DNA from 3 places in the Knoellia sp. p5-6-4 genome. Region 1 is predicted to be linked to each of the others. Evidence: riboswitches for the same ligand, from Rfam matches in the RefSeq annotation. Region 1 holds a riboswitch; each other region holds the start of a gene.

Region 1 (3,260 bases):
GCACCGTCTCTGCGCCCACCTCGTCGGCGACGGCCGCGACGACCTGCTCGGGCCGGCCCCGCCGCACCACGAGGTGGCCGTCCATCGCGTCGTCGAGGGCGCGCAGCGAGGCGAGCAGGTGGTCGCGCCGCGGGGTGGCCCGGTCGACGAGCCGCGGGTCGAGCACGAACAGCGGCAGCACCGAGTCGCCGGCGTCGGCTGCTGCCGTCAGGGCGGGGTGGTCGCGCATGCGAAGATCACGTCTCACCCACACGACGGTGACGGTCATGAATGAGAGGCTAGGGGCTGTGACGGACCTGATCGACACGACCGAGATGTACCTGCGGACGATCTACGAGCTCGTCGAGGAGGGCATCGTCCCCCTCCGTGCCCGGATCGCCGAGCGTCTCGGCCACTCGGGTCCGACCGTGTCGCAGACCGTGGCCCGCATGCAGCGCGACGGCCTGCTGACCCTCTCGGGCGACCGCCACCTCGAGCTCACCGACGAGGGCCGGCTCATCGCCACCAGGGTCATGCGCAAGCACCGCCTGGCCGAGCGCCTCCTGGTCGACGTCATCGGCCTGGAGTGGGAGTACGTCCACGAGGAGGCGTGCCGCTGGGAGCACGTCATGTCCGAGCGGGTCGAGCGCAAGATCCTGGCCATGATCGGCGACCACCGCGAGTCGCCCTACGGCAACCCCATCCCCGGTCTCGACGAGCTCGGCGAGGAGCCCAACGAGGAGTTCCGGGTGGGGGTCAAGAGCCTGGCCGAGCTGGCCCTGCCCGACACCGCGACGGTCCTGGTGCGGCGCATCGGCGAGCCGGTGCAGGTCGACCACGAGGCGCTCAGCCTGCTCACCTCGGCGGGCCTGCTCCCCGGGCAGCGCGTCGACGTCCGCCGCGAGGACGGGCGCGTCATCGCCGTCCGGGAGGGCGCTGCGGAGTCGACCGGCGTCTCGCTGCCCCACGACGTCGCCCAGCACGTCTTCGCCGCGGTCGTCTGAGCTTTTCCGGCCCCGGTGGGGGTCCTTGGGTGCGTTCTCCTGCTGTTGCATGAACTCGCCGTGACCGCAGTGTGACTTTCGGTTTGCCCGTTGTGTACCGTGTCGGGGTCCTCCACCCCCGGGAGGACGGCTCGAAGCGGATCGCCTAGTCCTGTCACCGCCGAGGGTCTCAGCACACCGCTTGGCAGGAGCGGGGGACCCACTTCTGGGCGGCCCTGGTGCCGTCCTCGGGGTGAAGCCCTCACCGCGAGCGCCCGCTAGGACGGGTGGCAGACGGCAAGGGCCGGGTGAAACCAACCTCCACCCGAACCCGACAGCTCACCTCGTAGGCGCTGGAGGTTCAACCGTGTCACATCACGCTGGGCGCCACCGTGCGCAAGGCCGTTTCAACCCCCTGTCCGAGCTGACCGACATCGTCGCGAAGTCCGCCGAGCCGGCCGTCAAGACCTCGGCCGTCCTCGCCGCCTCCGGTGGCCTCGTCGCCGCGTTCGCGATCCCCTCGCAGGCCGCGCCGGCCGAGAAGCCCAAGACCGGCTCGGTCGCCGCACCGGTGGCGGTCAAGGCACCCGAGGCCGCTGCGCCGGTCGCCCAGGACGCCTTCGGCGTCATCGGCTTCACGGCCACCGCGAAGCCCGAGCCGAAGCCGGCGCCCCGCCCGGAGCCCGCGCCCGAGCCGCAGCCGCAGTCGGAGCGCACCGAGCAGGCCGCCAGCCGCTCGGTCGAGCGGGCGCCGCTCAAGCCCGCAGCGGGCGGCATCCTCGGGATCGCCGCGCAGTACCAGGGCATCATGTACCGCTACGGCGGCACGTCGCCCGAGACCGGCTTCGACTGCTCGGGATACACGCAGTACGTCTTCCGCCAGATCGGGATCGACCTGCCCCGCACCGCCGAGGAGCAGCGCCAGGCGGTGACGCCGGTCTCCGACCCGCAGCCGGGCGACCTCGTGTTCTTCGGCGCCCCCGCCCACCACATGGGCATCTACGCCGGGGACGGCAAGATGTGGGACTCCCCGCGCACGGGCAAGGCTGTCGACCTGCGCGACATCTGGTCCTCCGACGTCACCTACGGGCGTCCCTGACGGCCGACCTCCACGACGCCTCGCGAAACCGCCGACGGCCCCCGACCACGTGGTCGGGGGCCGTCGCGTCCGCCCGGACGGAGACGCCGCGCAGGTCCTCGTTCGCTCCTAGTTCGCGCGCTTGTCCTTCATGGCCTTCATCTGGGCGATCTCGGCGGTCTGGGACTCGATGATGGACTGCGCCAGCTTCTTCGCCTCGGCGTTGGCGCCCCTGTCGAGCTCGGTGCGGGACATGGCGATCGCTCCCTCGTGGTGCTCGATCATCATGACCAGCCACATGCCCTCGAACCCGATGCCCTCGATCGCGTCGAGGTCGTCGAGCTCCTGCTGGCTCATCATCCCCATGCCGGAGTGGCCCATGTGGCCGCCGCCCTCGGGCACCGGCTGGCCCCATCCGGCCAGCCACCCCGACATCTGGTCGATCTCCGGCTTCTGGGCGGCCTTGATCGCCCTGGCGAGCGCGACGAAGTCGTCGGTCCCACCGTGGGCGAGCGCCATGTCGGCCATGACCAGGGCCTGCTGGTGGTGCGGGACCATGCCCGCGGCGAAGTCGATGTCGGCCTGGTTGTGGGGTCCGGCGGCGGGGGTGCCGGCGGTGGCCGAGCCGGTCGCGCCGGGAGCGCGCGTCGTCGCCTGGCCGCTGGGGGAGCGGCCGGCCGTCCGCGTGGTCGACGACATCATCGCGCCGTGGTCGCCCATGGGCGTCGTGTCGCCGTCCCCGCAGGCGGCCAGGACGGTGGCGGCGGCGATCACGACGACCACCGAGGCGGCAGACCGCCGTGCGTGCCGCGGCTGGGGCAGGTGGGTCCGGAGCGGTGGCTTCATGCCGTCATCGTAGGCAGGAGCGTCCTTTGGCCCCGGGCCCGACCCGCGCGTCCGTGTGAGGATGGGCCCATGAGCGAGGTGGAGATCGAGGTGTGGGTGGACGTCGTCTGCCCGTGGTCCTACATCGGCAAGCGGCGGCTCGAGCAGGCCATCGCGGAGAGCGCCCAGCCGTCCGAGGTGACGGTGACCTACCACGCGTTCGAGCTGGACCCTGGCAAGCCGGCCGGTGAGGGCGTCCTGGTCGTCGAGCGGCTGGCTCACCGGCACAGCACCAACCTCGACGAGGCCCGGCGCATGGTCGAGCGGGCCGCGATCATCGGCCGGCCCGACGGCATCGACATGGACATCGACGCCCAGGTCGACGCCAACTCCTT
Region 2 (3,260 bases), 120 kb from region 1:
GACCAGCTCGGGCGGCCAGATCACCATGCTGCGCGTCGTGCGCTCGGCGACGCGCGACTTCGCCCGGCTCGTCGCCGTGCACGAGTTCGTCGAGAACCTCGTGGCCGGCAGCTACGACCGTGAGGCGGCCGCGGCGCGGTTGCGGGAGATCCGGCGGATGCCACGGTTCTGGCCGCGCTGGGTGGTGCACGGCTCGATGGGGGTGCTGTCCGCCGCGGTCGCGATCATGCTCGGCGCCTCGCTGTCCGCCTCGCTCGTCGCAGGCGTCTCGGCCGTCTTCGTCGACAGCACAGCCCGCAGGCTGGGGGCGCGGGGCCTGCCCGAGTTCTACCAGTGCGCGATCGGCGGGTTCATCGCCACGGCCATCGCGTGGGGCGCGTTCTCCGTGGGGGCGGCCGGCGCGCTGCCGGTGAGCTCTGCGGACTTCGCCTACATCGTGGCGGGCGGCATCGTGGTGCTCCTGCCCGGGCGGACGGTCGCCTCGGCATTCGAGGACGTCATCTCGGGCTACTCGGTGACAGGAGCCGGCCGCATGTTCGGCGTGCTCCTCACCACGGCGGGCATCATCCTGGGCGTCGCCGCCGCGCTGTCGATGACGCTGAAGCTGACGGCTGCCCTCGACCTGTCGCTGGCCTCGCCCAGCATCCTCGAGCTGAGGGCGACCGACGCGCCGGTGGTGCTCGGTGTGCTCGGTGCCATCGTCGTCGGCCTGGCGGGCGCCGTCTCGCTGCGCTCGCGGCGCGAGCTGGTCCTGCCGACAGGCCTGCTCTGCGGGGCAGGGGTGGGACTGTCGCTGGTCGTGAGCCTCGTGCCCGGCCTCGGAGCGCTGACGGCAGCAGGCCTGGCCAGCATCGCCCTCGGGTTCGTCGGGCGGCTGGTGGCGCTGCGGATGGGGGCACCGGCCATGGTGCTCGTCGTGCCCGCGTCCTACGGCCTCCTGCCGGGTCTGGCCATATTCCGGGGTCTCTACGAGATGGTGACGCACGCGTCGGCAGACGCCGGCAGCCTCTCCCTCCAGGGCGGCATCACGACGCTGTTGGGGGCGTTCGCGGTCCTGCTGGCCATCGCCACCGGGACCACGCTCGGTGAGCTCCTCGGCGCGCCGTTCGACCACCGGATGGTCCAGAAGCGCCGGGCCCGACGGCGGTGACGTCGCGGCGCGACACCGCGCCCGCGGCATACCCGGTCAAAACCTGCCGAGGCGGGCCGCCAAAAGATCACGAACGGATTACGGCGAACTGCTTGTCGCGATTCGACAACCCCCGGTACCGTCTTCGCTTGGCACCGATTGCCGCCGGGTTCAGCGCCTTTCTCCCGGGTCTCACAACTTCACACAGCACACCCAAGCACGCACACCCGCAGCGCCTAACCTCGTCCGGCGGGTGTTTCGCCGGGAGATCCCCGGGCAGGACGAGGGTGGGGGAACCAACTCGGCCCGCTCCGGCGGGCCTTGGGGTGAAGCCGGTCCGCCGGCCGGGCGCCTGACAGCCCGAACCCGACAGCTCACCTCTTCGGCGCACGTCAGGAGAGGATCCCCGCGCATGTTCTATGCCCCGAAGCACTCCGCTCGGAAGCAGAGCCCCGTCCGCCGGCGCATGGCCGGCGTCGCTGTTGCCGGAGTCGCCACCGTCGGCGCCGGCCTCGCCACCGCCTCCGGCGCCCAGGCCGGCACCGTCTGGGACCGCCTCGCCAGCTGCGAGAGCGGCGGCCGGTGGAACATCAACACCGGCAACGGCTACTACGGCGGCCTTCAGTTCTCGTACAGCACGTGGAAGGCGTTCGGCGGCCAGCGCTACGCCTACACCGCCGACCGCGCGAGCAAGGCCCAGCAGATCATGGTCGCCCAGAAGGTCCTCCAGGTGCAGGGCCCCGGCGCCTGGCCGCACTGCAGCGTCGTCGCGGGCCTCACCCGCACCAACGGCGGTGCCGTCAACGCGGGCTCGACCGTGGCTGCCTCGCGGTCGAGCGCACGCACCGCGGTCCCGGCCCGCTCCACCAGCTCGACGGGGAAGCTGGCCGTCGACGGCATCCGCGGCCCCCTCACCAACGCCGCCATCGAGCGCTGGGTCGGCGGCTCGGTCAACGGCAGCCTCTCGCGCACCGACATCCAGCGCCTGCAGCGCCGGGTCGGCTCGGCTCCCGACGGCATCATCGGCCCCAAGACGGTGCGCGCCCTGCAGACCACGATCGGCGCACCCCGCACCGGCGCCCGCTACCTCGACCGCGACACCGTCCGCGCCCTGCAGCGCTACCTGAACGCTCGCTGACGCCTCGCGCGCTGGCCGAACGGGGTCCTGCCCACCTCATCGTGGGCAGGACCCCGTTCGTATGCCGTGCGCCGACCCTGTGGGTTGCGGGCACCGGCGGGTGTGCCGGGTACGATTTCGGCGATCCCGCGGCATCGGTGCGGGCTCGCCGGCGTGGCGCAATTGGCAGCGCACCTGTCTTGTAAACAGGTGGTTAGGGGTTCGAGTCCCCTCGTCGGCTCTCTGGCCAGCGACGAGGTGCCTCCCCGCGCCCGCTGGGACCGGCCCACCGGGCTCCCCCGGATGCTGGTGCAGCACGGGACGGGCGATGAAACTCAGCCGAGCTGCTGCCGGTGGGCGGTGTTGATCCGCTCGGCGAGGGCAGCGAGCTTGGTGTTGGTCCGGCTCGAGGCGCTGCGCAGGATGGCGAAGGCCTCCTCGTCATCGACCGAGTGGGCGGCCATCAGCAGCCCGACCGCCTTCCCGATCTCACGGTTGCTGTCCAGTCCCCGGCGCAGGCTCTCGACACTGGACAGGTGCTCGGCGGCCGCGAGCGCCACCGAGGTGAAGGCCGCCAGCATGGCGCCGACACCGACCGACTCCTCGGTCAGGGCTCCCGGGGTGTCGGAGAAGATGTTCAGGGCTGAGCGTCCGCCGGCTCCCTGCTGGAGCCTGAACCCGAGCATGCCGCGGATCGGCGTCCTGCTCAGCGTGAGCTCGGCGAGGACGGGCCACGTCGATGACGAGGCGATGTCCTCGTCGCGTTGGACGGAGTCCCCGACGATGCTGTCGAGGCACGGCCCCTCCTGTGCCTCGCTCTCCAGGCTGTCCATGAGGCGCGCCACGGCATCACTGGCCGCGAGCGTGCGCAGCCGCATGCCCTTCTCCAAGGTGGAGATGCAGGCGTGATCGGCTCCCGGCACGATGTCGAGCGCTGCGCGGCAGATGGCGTCCAGGACCTCTTGGGAGCTGGATCCGGTGTAGACGAGCTCGGCGAGGGAGGCGAACGCCTCA
Region 3 (3,260 bases), on a different contig from region 1:
CTGGGTGTCAGACGCCCCAGGCGTGCCCGCGCAGGTGCAGCTGTGCGCTGATAGCTCGCAGCTGTGCCGTGTGCAGCTCGATGGACACGCCTCGGCCGTCGTGGTGCCGACGCTCGTCGCGGGCGAACACGCCGTAGACGTAGGGGTACGACGGTGGGCCGACGGGCCTGAGGCGCAAGAGCACCGCGTCGTCGGCGAAGCTGCTGCGGAGTCCGATCGACCGCGCGGTCGGGTGCGCGCCTCGCGCCAGGGCCGCGTTCGCCTCACGGATCTGGCGCATCTCGGTTGTGTGGGTCGTCACGGCCATGCCGTGCTCGGTCATCGGTTCCCTCCTCGGGGTGGCGCCGGAGGGGCGGCCCTCGCCCTTCCACGCCCAGCCTGTGCGAGGGGCCGGCGGCCGGTCAGAGGCGTTGGTCCCCCCGTCCACGTGCCGGCCGGTGCTTCGTCACGGCAACCACAGGGGACCAACGGCTCTGGCGGGCAAGGGAATCGGAAGCCCACCGTGAGGGGACGGAGGTGTTGTCGATGTCAGCGCTGAGGTGGGCCGGGTTCGCGGTGATGGCCGCCTTCGGCGGCTTCACGTCGCTGATGCTTGTGGGCTACACGGTGACCGATGTGGGTGGCTGGGAGGCGATCGGCCTCATCGCCGCAGTGGGGGTGCCCCTGGGGCTGCTGTGTCTGCTGGCGTGGCTGCGCCCCTCGGTCGCCGTGCCCGTCCTCGCCGTGGTCAGCCTGGTGCCCATCGCCTTCGGCGTCCTGCAGCTGCTCGACTACGGGCGCTGGTCCGACTGGGAGGACCAGAACGGGCCGGTAGGGCTGGTGCTCGTGCTGATCGTGGGAGTGGCGCTCGCGGTGCTGGGCCTCTCGCGTCCGGCCGAGGCCGGGGCGCTGCTGCTCGCCATCGTCGTCGTGCCGCTGGTGCTGAGCATGGTCGGCGCGGGTGACCAGTGGGCCCGACCGCTGTCCATCGCGCTCGTCCTCGTTCCTGCGGTGGTCTCCGGGGTCCTGTTCCTGCTGGCCGCACGCACAGGCTCCGCTGAGCAGTCCTCCTCTGGCGCAAGCCGGTTCGCGCACTAGGGGTCGTCATGGGAGAGGTCGCCACACGGTTGGACGGGCAGGGGCGCAGTTCCCTGGCGCGCTGGGCAGCCGACTGCGCCGAGCACGTGCTGCCCGCCTTCGAGCGGGCGTGCCCCGGGGACGACCGCCCGCGCACGGCGGTGCAGGCCGCACGCGCCTGGGCAGCGGGAGAGATCAGGGCGGGAGAGGCTGCCGCAGCTGCCCTGGCGGCACAGGCCGCGGCCCGGCGGGCGGAAGACCCCGCTGCCCGCGCCGCGGCCCGGGCGGCCGGGCATGCGGCGGCGACGGCGCGCGTCGCGCGTCACGCGTCGCACGCCGCGACATACGCAGCGACCGCGGCCAGCCTGGCGGGAGTGGGGGACCCGGCTGCGGCGGCGGCGGAGCGACGGTGGCAGCAAGCGCGCGTGCCCCGGGACCTGGTGCGGGTGGCCTTCCCCGCCTGACGTGGCGGCGACGGCGCACCTACGACGCCTGTACGAGGCCCCTACGCCAAATGGCTGAAATTGCTCCGAGATTGCGGATGAATAGGGCCAATCGGGCGGATTGCCTCTGGCAGTAACTAGTTCGTTCGAACTAGTCTCTGGCGCCAAGCCTCGACGCCACCCCGGCCCACCAGGCAGCCGGCGGGACGCCGAGGACTCGCCCCCAGAGGGCTTCACAGTCCCCACCATCAGGTGGGGCGGTCCGCGCGGACGCCGAACCCCACCACTCGCGCGGGCGACAAGCCAGCAGCACCCTGACCGTGGTGGGGGCGGAGAACCCAGGAAGTGCGGGGCCCGGCCGTCGAGGTCATGAGGTCCCTTGGGGTGAAGCCGCTTTGCGGCCGGGCCATCTTTCGGCGCCCGAACCCGACAGGTCACTCTTCGCAGGCGGATCCGAAAGATTGGCCGCCCCATGCTCACATCCACCCTGCGCATCCCCCTGCCCGCCCGCGCGGCATCCCTCCTCATGGCCCTGTTCCTCGCAGCCGGCCTGCTCGTCGCCCCCTCGTCCACCGAACGGGCGGAGGCCGCCGTCCCCGCCTCGGTCAGCTACCAGGCAGTGCGCGTCGCCGCTTCCCTCAACGGAGTTCGCTACACCTGGGGTGGAGCGAGTCCCAGCACCGGCTTCGACTGCTCCGGACTGACGATGTACGTCTACGGCAAGGTCGGCAGGCGCCTGCCTCGCACGGCCCAGCAGCAGTACGACGCCACGATCAAGATCCCGCGCACGAGTGCCCGTCCCGGCGACCTCGTGTTCTTCGGCGGGTCCCGCAGCATCTACCACGTCGGGATCTACGCCGGCAGCGGCTACATCTGGCACTCGCCGCGACCCGGCAAGGTCGTCTCGAAGGTCAGGCTCTGGACGTCAGCCGTCACGTTCGCCAGGGTCCGCTGACGTCGTCGGGTCCGCTGACCGGGTCGCCGGGCCGAACACGCCTCAACACGCCTACTGTGGGTGTGGAGGCAGCAGGCAGCGGCGATCGGAGCAGTGGTGGCGAAGGCGGACCGTGAAGGTCTCTCGATCGGGTACCGGATCATCTACCGGATCAAGCACCTCGGCTACCAGATCTACGGTCCGGCGCAGCTCGACGAGCACAACGACCCGGTGCGGCGCCTCGAGCAGGAGCGGGCCGACAAGGTCGCGGCAGCCCGCCGTGCCCGGCTCGACCGGGAGCGACGGACGCAGGAGAGGCGCGGCTCCTGACGGCGGGCCACCGCCGTCAGGAGCGCGCCGCCATCCCGGCCTGGGCCGCCCGGAGCACGACGACCTCGAGCGGGGCGGAGCGTCCGCGGAGCTCCACCCTGCGGCGCTCGAGGCCCTCGATGTTGGTGCCGGACGCCTCGGCGGCGGCCACACTGACGATGACCTCTCCGGCACAGGCCAGTGACGCCAGCCGGGCGGTGGTGTTGACGGGGTCGCCGAGCGCCGTGAAGTCGTGGACCGTCCCCTCCGGGCCGGTGGACCCCACGAACGCGTCGCCGGTGTGAACGGCGGTGCCGGCGGGGATCGGCCCCATGGGTGAGGCGTTGGGGCGGCTGGTCCGGTCGGCCAGCTCCGTCGCGGCGGCGATCGCGGCACCCGCGTGGTTCGGCCCGCTGATCCCGCCGAAGAACAGGCCGATGACCTCGTCACCGACGATCTTGTCGACGAGGCCGTCGTTGTGCACGATCGCGTCGGTGGCCAGGCGGTAGAAGCGGTCG

Evidence for each region. A riboswitch is a leader RNA that binds a small molecule or an ion and turns the genes downstream of it on or off. The one in region 1 is predicted to bind cyclic di-AMP.
Region 2: it holds a riboswitch for cyclic di-AMP, as region 1 does, so the genes downstream of both, P2F65_RS10835 (transglycosylase family protein) here and P2F65_RS11400 (C40 family peptidase) in region 1, are expected to answer to the same signal.
Region 3: it holds a riboswitch for cyclic di-AMP, as region 1 does, so the genes downstream of both, P2F65_RS17310 (C40 family peptidase) here and P2F65_RS11400 (C40 family peptidase) in region 1, are expected to answer to the same signal.

Annotation. Positions count from the first base shown of each region.
Region 1 covers NZ_JARGZF010000001.1:2,345,963-2,349,222, forward strand. Annotated here, with positions in the region: gene P2F65_RS11390 (deoxyribodipyrimidine photo-lyase) at 1-268, opposite strand, end outside; gene P2F65_RS11395 (metal-dependent transcriptional regulator) at 288-983, shown strand; cyclic di-AMP (ydaO/yuaA leader) riboswitch at 1,132-1,326, shown strand; gene P2F65_RS11400 (C40 family peptidase) at 1,330-2,061, shown strand; gene P2F65_RS11405 (DUF305 domain-containing protein) at 2,170-2,886, opposite strand; gene P2F65_RS11410 (DsbA family oxidoreductase) at 2,956-3,260, shown strand, end outside.
Region 2 covers NZ_JARGZF010000001.1:2,224,252-2,227,511, forward strand. Annotated here, with positions in the region: gene P2F65_RS10830 (threonine/serine exporter family protein) at 1-1,150, shown strand, start outside; cyclic di-AMP (ydaO/yuaA leader) riboswitch at 1,353-1,532, shown strand; gene P2F65_RS10835 (transglycosylase family protein) at 1,542-2,267, shown strand; tRNA gene P2F65_RS10840 (tRNA-Thr) at 2,415-2,487, shown strand; gene P2F65_RS10845 (GAF and ANTAR domain-containing protein) at 2,582-3,260, opposite strand, start outside.
Region 3 covers NZ_JARGZF010000003.1:9,738-12,997, forward strand. Annotated here, with positions in the region: gene P2F65_RS17295 (hypothetical protein) at 8-322, opposite strand; gene P2F65_RS17300 (hypothetical protein) at 526-1,077, shown strand; gene P2F65_RS17305 (putative immunity protein) at 1,086-1,520, shown strand; cyclic di-AMP (ydaO/yuaA leader) riboswitch at 1,800-1,964, shown strand; gene P2F65_RS17310 (C40 family peptidase) at 1,972-2,454, shown strand; gene P2F65_RS17315 (hypothetical protein) at 2,551-2,763, shown strand; gene P2F65_RS17320 (adenylate/guanylate cyclase domain-containing protein) at 2,780-3,260, opposite strand, start outside.